Regions from separate parts of the Kitasatospora sp. NPDC059646 genome, predicted to be linked through region 2. Evidence: riboswitches for the same ligand, from Rfam matches in the RefSeq annotation. Region 2 holds a riboswitch; each other region holds the start of a gene.
What was found. Region 2 has a riboswitch for cobalamin ahead of ACFV1L_RS12635 (cobalamin biosynthesis protein). Riboswitches for the same ligand answer to the same signal wherever they lie in the genome.
Positions count from the first base shown of each region.

Region 1: it holds a riboswitch for cobalamin, as region 2 does, so the genes downstream of both, ACFV1L_RS00920 (acyl-CoA thioesterase) here and ACFV1L_RS12635 (cobalamin biosynthesis protein) in region 2, are expected to answer to the same signal.
Region 3: it holds a riboswitch for cobalamin, as region 2 does, so the genes downstream of both, ACFV1L_RS27605 (ribonucleoside-diphosphate reductase subunit alpha) here and ACFV1L_RS12635 (cobalamin biosynthesis protein) in region 2, are expected to answer to the same signal.
Region 4: it holds a riboswitch for cobalamin, as region 2 does, so the genes downstream of both, cobN (cobaltochelatase subunit CobN) here and ACFV1L_RS12635 (cobalamin biosynthesis protein) in region 2, are expected to answer to the same signal.

Region 1 covers NZ_JBHWDS010000001.1:202,168-205,324, forward strand. Annotated here, with positions in the region: gene ACFV1L_RS00915 (putative Ig domain-containing protein) at 1-1,071, opposite strand, end outside; gene ACFV1L_RS00920 (acyl-CoA thioesterase) at 1,289-1,738, opposite strand; cobalamin riboswitch at 1,802-1,946, opposite strand; gene ACFV1L_RS00925 (YncE family protein) at 2,363-3,157, shown strand, end outside.
Region 2 covers NZ_JBHWDS010000014.1:74,389-77,545, reverse strand. Annotated here, with positions in the region: gene ACFV1L_RS12640 (alpha/beta fold hydrolase) at 1-967, opposite strand, end outside; cobalamin riboswitch at 1,828-1,975, shown strand; gene ACFV1L_RS12635 (cobalamin biosynthesis protein) at 2,007-2,945, shown strand.
Region 3 covers NZ_JBHWDS010000047.1:27,551-30,707, reverse strand. Annotated here, with positions in the region: gene ACFV1L_RS27605 (ribonucleoside-diphosphate reductase subunit alpha) at 1-1,114, opposite strand, end outside; cobalamin riboswitch at 1,285-1,422, opposite strand; gene ACFV1L_RS27600 (GNAT family N-acetyltransferase) at 1,504-2,016, opposite strand; gene ACFV1L_RS27595 (helix-turn-helix domain-containing protein) at 2,286-3,157, shown strand, end outside.
Region 4 covers NZ_JBHWDS010000001.1:274,711-277,867, forward strand. Annotated here, with positions in the region: gene ACFV1L_RS01250 (hypothetical protein) at 1-1,131, opposite strand, end outside; cobalamin riboswitch at 1,314-1,452, shown strand; gene cobN (cobaltochelatase subunit CobN) at 1,622-3,157, shown strand, end outside.

The sequences.
Region 1 (3,157 bases), on a different contig from region 2:
GCCGGCGGTGTCGGTGGCGGACAGCTGGAGGCTGGTCGCGGTGCCGACGGTGGCGGTGCGGGCGCCCGGGTTGGTGAGCGAGACCGAGCCGGTGTTGCCGGTGGAGCCGCCCTGGGCGAGCCAGGCGGTGGCGTTGAGGGCGAGCGCGGCGTCGGTGCCGGCCGGGTCGTTCCAGCCGTTGTACAGGGTGTTGCCGGACTGGCCGGTGCCGTCGTCGATCGGCGAGGAGTCGCCCCAGATCGCGACCCGGCCGTTGCCGAAGGTCGAGGTGGCGAACGCCGCGCCGGTGTTGCCGCTGTACCCGGTGCGGTAGACCAGGCCCTTGACGTTGGGGTTGTCGGCGGGCTTGAGGGTGAAGGTGGTGCCGTTGCGGATGATCGAGCCGGTGACCTTGCCGAAGGAGCCGTTCAGCACCGGGTCGGTGGCGTCGGTGATCGCCCGCGGGTTGTCGGTGGTGATGTTCAGCAGGTCGACGGAGAAGCCGAACGGGTCGGTGTTGTCGACGCTGTTGGTGGTCAGCAGGTCGTTGATGATGGCCGGGGAGTCCCAGCCGTCGTTGTTGCGGTCGCTGACGGTGTGGTCGGAGATCAGGAACAGGCCGCCGCCGTTCTGGACGAACTTCATCACGGCGGTCTTCTCGGCGTCGCTGAGCCGCACGTTGGGCTCGGGCAGCACGAACTCGTCGAAGTTGGCGAGGTCGAGCGCGCCACCGGTGCCGTAGGTGATGGTGTTGCCGGCCGGCAGGGTCTTCAGGCTGTAGTTGCCGGTCTTCTGCAGGGCCACGCCCCAGGCGGAGATGGCGCCGGTCCAGCTGGTCTCGCCGGTGGGGTTGGCGTTCTGCGCCAGCGGGTCGGGCTGGCTGGTGGAGATGATCCAGTCCGCGTTGCCCGCGGTCTCCGCCTTGGAGTTGTCGAAGAGCACCCGCTTGGGGGTGGCGGCGGCGGCCGCGGCGGTGGTGGTCTTGGGGGTGGCGGCGGTGGCGTGCTGCGGGACGGCGCTCGCTCCGGCTGCGGCCACCAGGGCGGCGGCGGTGAGGGCCAGCGGGCGGGCGGCCTTCCACGTTCTGATCATCTGTCAATCTCCTCGAACCACAGGAACCATGGGGTGCGCTACGCGCGTAGGCGGGCACACGCTGCCATGGTGGGGTAAGCGGAGCTTGAACGGAACATGTCGATCTCACGCCGCCGCAAATGCGGCGGTTTGTTCGACGTGAGAGTGATCACGTAGACCGCAGGCCCCGGAGCACCGAAGGGGATCGGCGCTCCGGGGCCCGGACGGTGACAGGACGTCAGGCGGTCGCGGCAGGCTCCGCCGGGAGCAGCGCCGGGACCGGCCGCGGGCGGCTGTCGGCGTCGACGGCGACGAAGGTGAGCCGCGCGGTGGCGACCTCGGTGACCGGGCCGGCGGCGGCGTTCCAGCGCTGCGCGGTGACGCTGACCCGGACGGTCATCGAGGTACGGCCGGCCCGTTCGAGCTCGGCGTGCGCGGTGAGCAGGTCGCCGGCCCGGACGGGGGCGAGGAAGGACATGCCGTCCACCGCGGCCGTGACGGCCGGGCCCTCGGCGTGCCGGGCGGCGGCCGCGCCGGCGGCGTCGTCGATGAGCTTCATCACCACGCCGCCGTGGATGGTGCCGTACAGGTTGGTGTCGTGCTCGCTCATGATGTGCGCGAGCGTGACCTCGGACGCCTCCGCGGGCTTGGCGGCGGTCATCACGGGTGTCGCGGTCTGGTCTGCCACGTCAACTCTCCTTCGCGAGTTGCGACTCGGGCCGCGGCGCCGGTGGGCGCTGCGGGCGGCGGCAGGTCTTCGGACTCGCGGGCCCTCTCCCGTGGGGGGCTTCCTACTGGCCGTCGCTTCCCGGGCCGGTCGGGCCCAGTGCGTGTGACGGCGGTCGTTCCCGCTCACCGCTGCGAGGCAGTCCTGGACTCGCACCAGGTTCCCTCTTGCGACGCGCCCGGCCTGGTCGGACGGGGGCGAACCGCTGCCCGACCAGCCTATATCCCGTTCCGAGGTGCTCCTGACGGCGGTCGGCGGGGCGGGTCGGCGACGCTCCGGCGGCGGGGCGCGCGGGTCGTCCCGGCCGAGGACGCCGACGCGGCGCCGCCGGAGGCGACGGCCGCGGCCGTCGCCTCCGGGAGCTGCGGCGCGGACCGGTCCGCCGCCCGGGGCGGCCTCGGGCGGCGGGACCGCCGGCCACCACCCGCGTGGACCTCAACTCCCGCTTCCACGGCCCCAGTTCGCTCCCGATGTCTTGTCAGCCCCGGCCCACCTCCCTACTGTCGAGTAACGCCCGCGCCACGGCGCGTCCCGGCGCCGGTCTCCGGGCGTTCCCCCTTGGCCTGTCCGCGTGAAGGAGCCGTGATGTCCCGTTCCCCGTTCCGGCGCTCTCGACGTGCGAGTCGCCTCGCAGGCGTCGCGGCGGTGTGTGTCCTGGCGGTGTCCGGTCCGGGCGCGGTGGCCCGGGCGGGTGCGGCCGCCCCGGACGCGGCGGCCGCGTCGACCCCCGCGGCCGACGGTCTGCGGGAGGTGCTGTTCGTCGGCAACAACTGGGACGGCACGGCGGACGCGGTGACCTCGCGCGGGGCGCTGGCGCGGGTGGGCCGGGTCAACGTCGTCCCGGACAAGGACCAGCGGCTGGCCGAGATCGCCCTGAACCCGGTGAAGCTGGCCTACTTCCTGGGCGTGCGGCTGGGCCCCGGGGAGGGCCACGACCAGTTCGTCGACGACATGTACACCACGCCGGACGGCTCCGCGCTGGTGGTCTCGCGGCCGAGCTTCGCCGACGTGGTCTCGGTCGATCTGGCCACGGGTCGGATCAACTGGCGTTTCCCGGTGGACGGCTACCGCTCCGACCACATGGCGCTGTCGCCGGACGGCACCCGGGTGGTGGTCTCCGCGTCCACCGCGAACACCGTGCAGGTGCTGGACATCGCCACCGGCCGGCTGCTCGGCTCGTTCGCCGCCGGCGACAAGCCGCACGAGAACCTGTACACGGACGGCGGCCGGCAGATCTGGAACATGTCGATCGGCGAGGTCACCACCGCCCTGGACGCGCCGTGGCTGGACTGGACGAAGGGCGACCGGCACATCACGGTCGTCGACGCCGACACCTTCCGGACGGTGCGCACCATCGACATGCGCCAGCGGCTGGACGCC
Region 2 (3,157 bases):
ACGGCGTGATCGGGTCGTCCGGGCTCTGCAGCAGCAGCGTCGGCGCGGGCAGGTCGGCGCCGGACGCGATCCGGGCGAAGTCGGCCAGGTCCACGCCGGTGCGGCCCTGCGCGGCGAGCGTACCCAGCTCCGCCAGCACCGGGGACGCGCCGCCGCGGGCCGCCGCCCGCCGCACCGACTCCGACCAGTCCAGCACCGGGGAGTCCAGCACCAGCCCCGCGATCCGCTCCCGCCGGGCCGAACGGGCCGCCGTCTGGAGCGCGATGGTCGCGCCCATCGACCAGCCGCACAGCACGACCCGGCCCGCGCCGTGGTCGAGCGCCGCCCCGATCGCCGCGTCCACGTCGTGCCACTCGGTCTCGCCGAAGTGCCCCAGCCCGTCCGGCGACGCCGGGGCGCCGGCATCGCCCCGGTAGGTGATCGTCAGCGTGGGCAGCCGCAGTGCGTGCAGCAGCGGCAGCACCGGCAGCGCCTGCGAACGGTCCGCCGCCGCGCCGTGGACCAGCACCACACAGGTGCCGCGCATCCCCGTCGTCCGCCAGGCCGGGAACGCCCCGAGGTCGCCGGGGACGGCGGTGTCCGTGAAGTCCAGACCGAGAGCGGAGCGCGGATCCCCGATCAGCACCCGCGGGGTCAGCCGGACCTCCGTACCCACGGCGAGGGTGCCGTGCTCGGCCCGCTCCAGCCGCCTGGTCACCCGCCCGCCGCCCCTGCCGAGCACCTCCCCCACCACCGCGTGGCCGCCCCCGTCCCACTCCAGCGCGTAGTGCCCCCGGCGGACGGTGTCCGCGGTCGCCGTCAGCGTCACCCGCCCCGGCCCCAGCTCGTGCACCGTCACCGCCTGCGGCGGCGTGGCCGCGGACGGCTGCACCACCCGGTCCGACACCTTCCGGCCGAGCAGCAGGAACGCCCCCGCTCCGGCCCCTGCGGCGGCTGCTGCGACAACGGCGGCGGTTCCCCAACGCATGGCGGTCTCCCGAGTGCTGACGGTCCAGTACCTCCAGTGCACCCGCCCCGGGGCCACTCGGCGAATCGGCGCGCTTTCACGGCTGGGCCATACGGTGCTCCGACGGCGACCTTCGGATCGGGTTCCGCACTGCTGCGAAGGGTGGGAGCAGCACGAAAGCCCACCGGCGCGACGGAAGTGTCCGCCTGTACGGCAACGAACCGCCGTCGGTCGACGCCCCGGAGGAGGTTGCCCGAACGGCGATCCTGCACGGGCCTCCGACCTCGCCCGGCGATTCCGGAGGAGGGGTGGATCCGCAGCGCAGTGGGAATTCAGCACACGAATCGCCGCCCGGGGCGCGACCGTTCCCGAATCCCTGTTTCGGGACAGTCCGGAGACGGCCGCTGCCGATGCCCGAGTCCCTTTCCGAAGGCTCTCCAAGTCCGTCGATCAGCACGGTGTCGAGGCCGGGGAGAACGGTGTCCGACTGTCCGCCGAGGGCGTGCGGCGACTTCGGCAGTTCGGTCACCGGGAGGTCTTCCTCCTCCGGCTGGCCGGAGAAGTGCCGGCGGACGCGGACGCCGAATTGCCGGCCCGCATGCTCGAACGATTCCGCCAGTTCCGGGGGGCGCGCTGCCCGCCTGCTCGAATCACCAGGAGCTTTCGTCTCCGGGCTGGCGCGCCGTCAGTGCACCCCTGACGCCATCCGCGACATTCCACTGCTGCGCGCCCGCTGCCCGCATGTCGGCGCTGTCGTCCCCGCCGGAGGATGATCGTCGATCGGCCGGAGGCGAGCTGGTCGTCCTCGTGCGGTCCCAGTGGGTGGGCCGTCGGGCGGCGACGGTGTGTGACCAAACGCTCCGTCGCGTCGGTTGACTGGCCGGAAGTGGGCGTGGTGGGATCTTCGGGCCAAACGGAGGTAAACAGAGGAAGCCGGTGCGAGTCCGGCGCGGTCCCGCCACTGTGACCGGGAACCCCACGAGGGGTGACCGGAAGTCAGGAGACTCTGGCCTTCGTTCCGTCGATCCAGGGCGCGGACCCTGAGTGAGGACACGACGCCATGCGGGCTGCCCCGTACCTGGTGGGCGCGGTCGCGGGATACCTCGCGGACGCCCGACTGGGCGACCCCCGGCGCGGACACCCCGTCGCCCTGTTCGGCACCGCCGCGACCCGACTGGAGCGCCGGCTCTGGCGCGACCACCGCGGTGCGGGCGCGGCGTACACCGCGATCGCGGTCGGCGCCGTCGCGGGCGGTGCGGCGCTCGCCGCGCGGGCCGTACGGCGTTCGCCCCTGGCCTCGGCGGCGCTGACGGCCGGCGCGACGTTCACCGTCCTCGGCGGGACGTCGCTCTCCCGGGAGGCCCGGACGATCGGACGGTCGCTGGCGGACGGCGATCTGACGGCCGCTCGGGAACGCCTCCCCCACCTGTGCGGCCGCGACCCGTCCGGGCTGGACGAGCAGCAGATCGCGCGGGCCGTGGTGGAGTCCGTCGCGGAGAACACCGCCGACGCCGTCGTCAACGCGCTGGTGTGGGGCGGCATCGCGGGCACGCCCGGGCTGCTGGCGTTCCGGGCGGTGAACACGCTGGACGCGATGGTGGGGCACAAGTCCGCCCGCCACCGTCGCTTCGGCTGGGCCTCCGCCCGCCTGGACGACGTCGCCGGGTGGCCCGGCGCGCGGCTCACCGCACTGCTGACGGTCGCCGCGTCCGACTCCCCGTCGCGGGCCTGGCGGGTCTGGCGGCGGGACGGCTCCGCCCATCCCAGCCCGAACGCCGGCCAGGCCGAGGCGGCCTTCGCCGGTGCGCTGGGCGTCCAACTGGGCGGCACCCTCCGCTACGGCGACCGCGTCGAACACCGGCCCGTCCTCGGCGCGGGCCAACCCCCCGTGGCCGTCCCCGACATCGAGCGGGCCTGCCGACTCTCCCGCCGCGTCGGCCTCCTCGCCCTGGCCGCCACCGCCGGCGCACGGTTCGCAGCCGCCGCGTGGCGCAAGTGACCGCGACGCAGGGTGGCCTGTCGCTGCGACCGGCGACGGGCTGCTTCGGTGGGCTCGCCACCGCGACGCGCAGCGAGACGGCCGCGGGCGGGCGGAAGGTGCAAGTGGCTGTGCGGTGCCGGGGTTTCGGTGTTGGGTCCTCTGCCTCGCGCAGTCGCCCCTGGCGCTCGCGGGAGCGGGCGGCCGCACAGGCGGCGGGTGCCTTCGGCATG
Region 3 (3,157 bases), on a different contig from region 2:
ACTCGGCGCCCCACAGGTCGACCAGCTCGGGCACGTCCGCCGGGGAGAACAGCGACCAGTCCTGGTCGGCGTTCACCCGACGCATGAACTCGTCCGGGATCCAGTGCGCCAGGTTCAGGTTGTGGGTGCGGCGGGCCTCTTCGCCGGTGTTGTCGCGGAGCTCCAGGAACTCCTCGATGTCGGCGTGCCAGGTCTCCAGGTACACGCAGGCCGCGCCCTTGCGCCGTCCGCCCTGGTTGACCGCCGCCACGGAGGAGTCCAGGGTGCGCAGGAACGGGACGATGCCGTTCGACTTGCCGTTGGTGCCGCGGATCAGCGAGCCGCGGGAGCGGATCCGGGAGTAGGACAGGCCGATGCCGCCGGCGTGCTTGGACAGCCGGGCGATCTGCGCGTAGCGGTTGTAGATCGAGTCCAGGTTGTCCAGCGGCGAGTCCAGCAGGTAGCAGGAGGACATCTGCGGGTGCCGGGTGCCGGAGTTGAACAGCGTCGGGGAGCTGGTCAGGTACTCCAGGCGGCTCATCAGCCGGTACAGCTCGGCGACCTCGCGCACCGACTGCTCGGTGCGGCCGACCGCCAGGCCCGCGGCGACGCGCAGCAGGAAGTGCTGCGGGGTCTCCACGACCTTGCGGGTGATCGGGTGCCGCAGCAGGTACCGGGACTGCACGGTGCGCAGGCCGAAGTACTCGAAGCGGTCGTCGCCGGAGGCGTCGATCAGCGAGTCGAAGAGGGCGGCGTGGGAGGCGACCAGCTCGGCGGTCGCGTCGCCGATCAGGCCCTCGGCGTGGCCGACGGCGATCGAGGCGGAGAACGAGGTGACGCCCTGGGTGGCGGCCTCGTCGGCGATCTCCATCGCCAGCAGGCGGGCGGCCAGCTTCGAGTACTGCGGGTCCTCGGCGATCATCGACGCGGCGGCCTCCACGGCCAGCCCGCGCAGCTCGGCGAAGTCCGAGCCGGCGTGGCGGCCGCGCAGCGCGGCGGCGGCGACGTGGCCGGGGTCCACCTGGGGGAGGTCGGTGCTGCGGTCGGTGAGCAGCCGAAGCAGCGCCGCACCGGGGTCGGTGAAGGCGTCGGCGGATCCCTGGGACGGCAGGGTGACTGAGGCGGCGACGGTCAAGGCGCACTCTCTCCTGTGGCGGCGGCGGACGTGGCTCGGGGTGTCCGGTGGCGCGCGTGCGGCAGGGGAGGACGGCACGCCGAAACGCTCGATCGGCGCGCGAAAGACCCACCCCCGGCCCGCCCGCGAGGCCGGACGGCAAAGCTGTGCTGCATGGCGTCTGCGGGGATGCCGTGTCGCACACCGTCGGCAGGTCCTCGGACTGCGCGGGCGTCGCTACAGCCCGCTCACCGTTGCGGGGCAGTCCCGGACTCGCACCGGGTTCCCCTGCTCGACAGCGAGGTCGAGCATACATGTTGTGGCGGCTGGAGCTTGCGGCCCCAGATGTAGTAGCGCGTGTCGTGTCGGCGGTGCCGCGCGTAGACAACGGAAACCGTGCCGGAACCGCCTCAGAACCGCATCGAGTAGACCATCAGGTCCACCCCGGGAGCCGCCGTCCAGTCCCGTCCCGGGGTGCGGAGGAAGCCGAGAGCATCGTAGATCCGGTGCGCCGCGGTCATCGTCGGCCGGGTGGAGAACGCCATTCCGGCCAGTCCGAGTTCCCGGCTCCGGGCGATCGCCGCGGACACCAGCGCCCGGCCGACGCCGCGGCCGCGGGCCGCCGCGCCGACCGCCAGCATCCGGATCTCGCCCTCGTGCGGCAGCGCGACGTCCGCCCACGGGGTGCCGCCGACCGCGAAGGTCACGCAGCCGAGCACCGGCCCGTCGGCGCCGCCGACGGCGACCAGCAGCTCGGCCTCCCGGTTGCGCCGGGCGGTGTCCCGAAGGAGGTCGACGTAGCCGGAGTCGGGACGGGTGTGGCCGTCGCCGACGAAGGCTTCGACGGAGACCTCCCCGGCTCCGGCGAGGTCGCGGTCGAGGGCGCGGCGGACGAGCGGGCGGAGGTCGGTCGGGGAGGGCATTCGGCCAGTGTGCCGGACCGGCGGCGGCGCGGGTCGGCCAGGTCGGGGTCGAAGGGGTAGCCGGTCGGCCGGTGCCGGTCGTCGCGGCCGTGCCGGCCGTTGCGGTCCAGGTCGCGGCCGACCAGGACGCCGAGGAGTCCGAAGCTGCCGATGAGGCCCAGCAGGGCGAGCGCGGTGGTCATGGCTCCACTGTCCGCGCCGCGGCAGCCCGGCACGAGTGGCAGGAACGCAGCATTGCCACGAAATCCTGCCACTGCCATGCTGGGCGGATGCTGAAGAACGTCGCGGTGATCGTGCTGGAGGAGATCCACCCCTTCGAGCTGGGTGTGGCCTGCGAGGTGTTCGGCCTGGACCGCAGCGAGGCGGGCCTGCCGGTCTACGAGTTCGGCCTGGTCGGCGACCGGCCCGGACCGATGCGCACCCACGCCGGCTTCGACGTCCACGTGCCGTACGGCCCCGAGCGGCTCGCCGACGCCGACCTGGTGATCGCCACCGCCACCGGCATCCGCGACGAGTACCCCGCCGCGCTGTGCGAGGCCCTGCGGGCCGCCCACGACCGCGGCGCCCACCTGCTGTCGATCTGCTCCGGCAGCTTCCTGCTCGGCGCCGCCGGCCTGCTCGACGGCCGCCGCAGCACCACCCACTGGCAGTACGCCGACCTGATGGCCGAGCGCTTCCCGCTGACCACCGTCGAACCCGACGTGCTGTACGTGGACGACGAGCCGGTGATCACCTCGGCCGGCACCGCCGCCGGCATCGACGCCTGCCTGCACCTGGTGCGCAAGGTGCAGGGCGCCGAGGTGGCCCGGGCGATCGCTCGCCGGATGGTGGTCGCCCCGCACCGCGACGGCGGGCAGGCCCAGTTCGTCAACCGCCCGCTGCCCGAGGGCGACGGCGACTCGCTGGCCGGGGTGCTGGAGTGGATGCGGCACCACCTCGACCGGGAGACCAGCGTGGACGACCTCGCCCGGCTCGCCCACATGTCCCCGCGCACTTTCGCCCGCCGCTTCCAGCAGGAGACCGGCACCACCCCGCACCGCTGGCTGACCGGCCAGCGGGTGCTGTTCGCGCAGCGCCTGCTGGAGTCCACCGACGAGACCGTGGACGCGGTCGCCGCCCGCTGCGGCTTCGGGAACGCCGC
Region 4 (3,157 bases), on a different contig from region 2:
GCGGCGTTCGCAGCCGGACCAGTGCACGGGCAGGCCCTCGGCGGGGACGGCGGCGATCGCACGGGCCGCCTGCGCGCGGACGTCGGCAAGCGCTTTCCCGCAACCCGGCTGCCCGGTGCAGGCGGTGACGCCCTCCCAGGGGCCGCCGGACTCGGTCCGGAAGCCCGCGGCGGCGAGCCGCGGCAGCCACTCGGGCCCGGCGCCGGGCACCACGGCGCCGCGCCACGGGGTGAGCCGCACACTCGGTGCGCCGTCCGGGCCGAGGGCCTCCGCGAGCAGTCGCCACTGGCCGCTGCCGGCCCGCCCGAACCGCAGCCCGACCGAGACGGCACCGGCCGTTACAGCGCCGGCCGCCCTCGCACCACCGGACCCCGCGTCACCGGACACCGGGCCGCCGGGGACGACCCCCAGCGGGGGCCGCTCACCGGCGAATCCCGGCAGCGGCACGTCCCCTTCCGGCAGTTCGTCCTGCACTTCGCGCAGGTGCCAGGCGCGTCCGGCGGCCAGGTCGAGGAAGTGCCGGGCGGCGTCGAGCGCGGCGGGCACGGGGTGGTCGACGGCGGTGGCGCGGCGGGCGCGGCCGAGGCGCAGCAGGGCGCGCCCGCCGCCGACTGCGATCAAGGTCACATCGGCGTTGAGGGCGGCGGTGTCGCCGCGCCCGTCGTCGAGGGCGAACAGGAACTTGCCGGAGAGCCGGGCGGCCCACGGCGCGGCGCACAGCGCGGCGTCCAACTCCCTCACCCAGCCGGGTAGATCGACGTCGGTCCGGCCGCGTCCGTCGAGGCCGGCCAGCGGGGAGGCGACGATGTTGCGGACGCGTTCGTGGGTGTCGGACGGCAACAGGTCGACGGCGCGCAGCCGTTCGGCGAGTTCGGCGGCGCAGTGCTCGCGCAGGCCGCGCAGCTGGAGGTTGCCGCGGGAGGTGATCTCGACCTCGCCGTCGCCGAGGTCGTCCGCCGCGTCGGCCAGGACAAGGATCTGACGGCGCGTCAGATGGCCGCCGGGGAGCCGGAGTCGGGCGAGGTGGCCGTCTTCGGCGGGGTGCAGGCGGAGCGCGCCGGGGCAGGCGTCGGCGCGGCCTCGGTCGGGCCCGACGGAGGGTGCCTCGGAGGCGTCGGGTGTGGGTGGCATGGCGGCGAGCATACCCATGGCGGCGATTCGCGCCACCGTGCCGATCGCGCCGCGCGGGGCCGGGCGGGGGTGCGATTGCGCAGCTCAGGCCGGTGCCGGCCGGCGCCGTTCGCGGGCCGGGGGCGAATTCGGGTCGGCGGCGCAGGTCACACTCCCCCGACGGCCGATCAACCCGTACGATGCTGGCGGGCACCTCTCGGGGTGTCCGCTGCCAGCGACGGCACAGCGGAGGAAGTCCGGTGAGAATCCGGTGCGGTCCCGCCACTGTGACCGCGGCTCAGTGAGCCGTGGGAGCCAGGAACTCCGGCCGTCCTCCACTGCCCGGGGCGAGGACCCCGAGGAAGGTCCGTGCCATGCGCTGCCGCATGCCCGTTCTCCGGCGGGTGCCCGTGGGCTCCGTTCCCGGCGGGCCGTTCCGCGTCCTCGATCGTTCCTGTGCGCCCATCGCCGTGTTGTCCGCGCTGTTCGAGACGCCCGGGAGGGCTTTCGCATGATCCTGCTGCTGTCCACGTCCGACACGGACCTGCTGAGCGCCCGGGCGTCGAACGGCCCGGTGCCGTTCCGGTGGGGCAACCCGGCGCGCCTGGCCCCCGCGGACCTGCCCGAACTGCTGGACGGCGTCGAGCTGGTGGTCGTGCGGCTGCTGGGCGGCCGGCGGGCCTGGCAGGAGGGGCTGGACGTGCTGCTCGCCGGGCCGCGTCCGGTGGTCGTGCTGACGGGTGAGCAGGCTCCGGACGCGCAGCTGATGGAGCTGTCGACGGTGCCGGCGGGCATCGCGGCGGAGGCGCACGCGTACCTGGCGCACGGCGGCCCGGCGAACCTGGCGGAGCTGGGCGCGTTCCTGTCGGACACGGTGCTGCTGACCGGCCACGGTTTCGCGCCGCCGGCGTCCGCCCCGTCCTGGGGTCCGCTGGAGCGCACCGCCCGCACCTCGGAGGGCCCGTCCGTCGCGGTGCTGTACTACCGGGCGCACCACATGAGCGGCAACACGGCGTTCGTGGAGACGCTCTGCCGGGCGATCGAGGACCGGGGTGCGCAGGCCCGCGCGTACTTCTGCGCCTCGTTGCGCGGCGCGGAGCCGGAGTTGCTGGCGGAGCTGGGCGCGGCCGACGCGATCGTGACGACGGTGCTGGCGGCGGGCGGCACCCGGCCGGCCGACGCGCAGGCCGGCGGTGACGAGGAGGCGTGGGACGCGGGGGCGTTGGCGGCGTTGGACCGGCCGATCCTGCAGGCGCTGTGCCTGACCTGGTCGCGGGCGCAGTGGGAGGGCAGCGACGACGGGCTGTCGCCGCTGGACACGGCGACGCAGGTCGCCGTCCCGGAGTTCGACGGCCGGCTGATCACGGTGCCGTTCTCGTTCAAGGAGGTCGACGAGGACGGGCTGACGGTGTACGCGGCGGACGCGGAGCGGGCGTCGCGGGTGGCGGGGATCGCCGTGCGGCACGCCCGGCTGCGGCACACTCCGGCGTCCGAGCGGCGGCTCGCGCTGATCCTGTCCGCGTACCCGACCAAGCACGCGCGGGTCGGCAACGCGGTCGGCCTGGACACTCCGGCGTCGGCGATGCGGCTGCTGGAGCGGTTGCGCGCGGAGGGCATGGACCTGGGCGACAGTCTGCCGGGACTGCACACGGAAAGCGCTCTCCAGCACGACGGCGACGCGCTGATCCACGCGCTGATCGAGGCGGGCGGCTACGACCAGGCGTGGCTGACGGAGGATCAGCTGGCGCGCAACCCGGTGCGGATCCCGGCCGCGGACTACCGGCGCTGGTACGCGACGCTGCCGGCCGCGCTGCGCGAGCAGGTGGAGGAGCACTGGGGTCCGGCGCCGGGCGAGCTGTACGTGGACCGGTCGCAGAACCCGGACGGGGACCTGGTGCTGGCCGCGCTGCGCTCCGGGAACCTGCTGGTGCTGGTGCAGCCGCCGCGCGGGTTCGGCGAGAACCCGGTGGCGATCTACCACGACCCGGACCTGCCGCCGAGCCACCACTACCTGGCGGCGTACCGCTGGATCGCGGCGGCGCAGGAG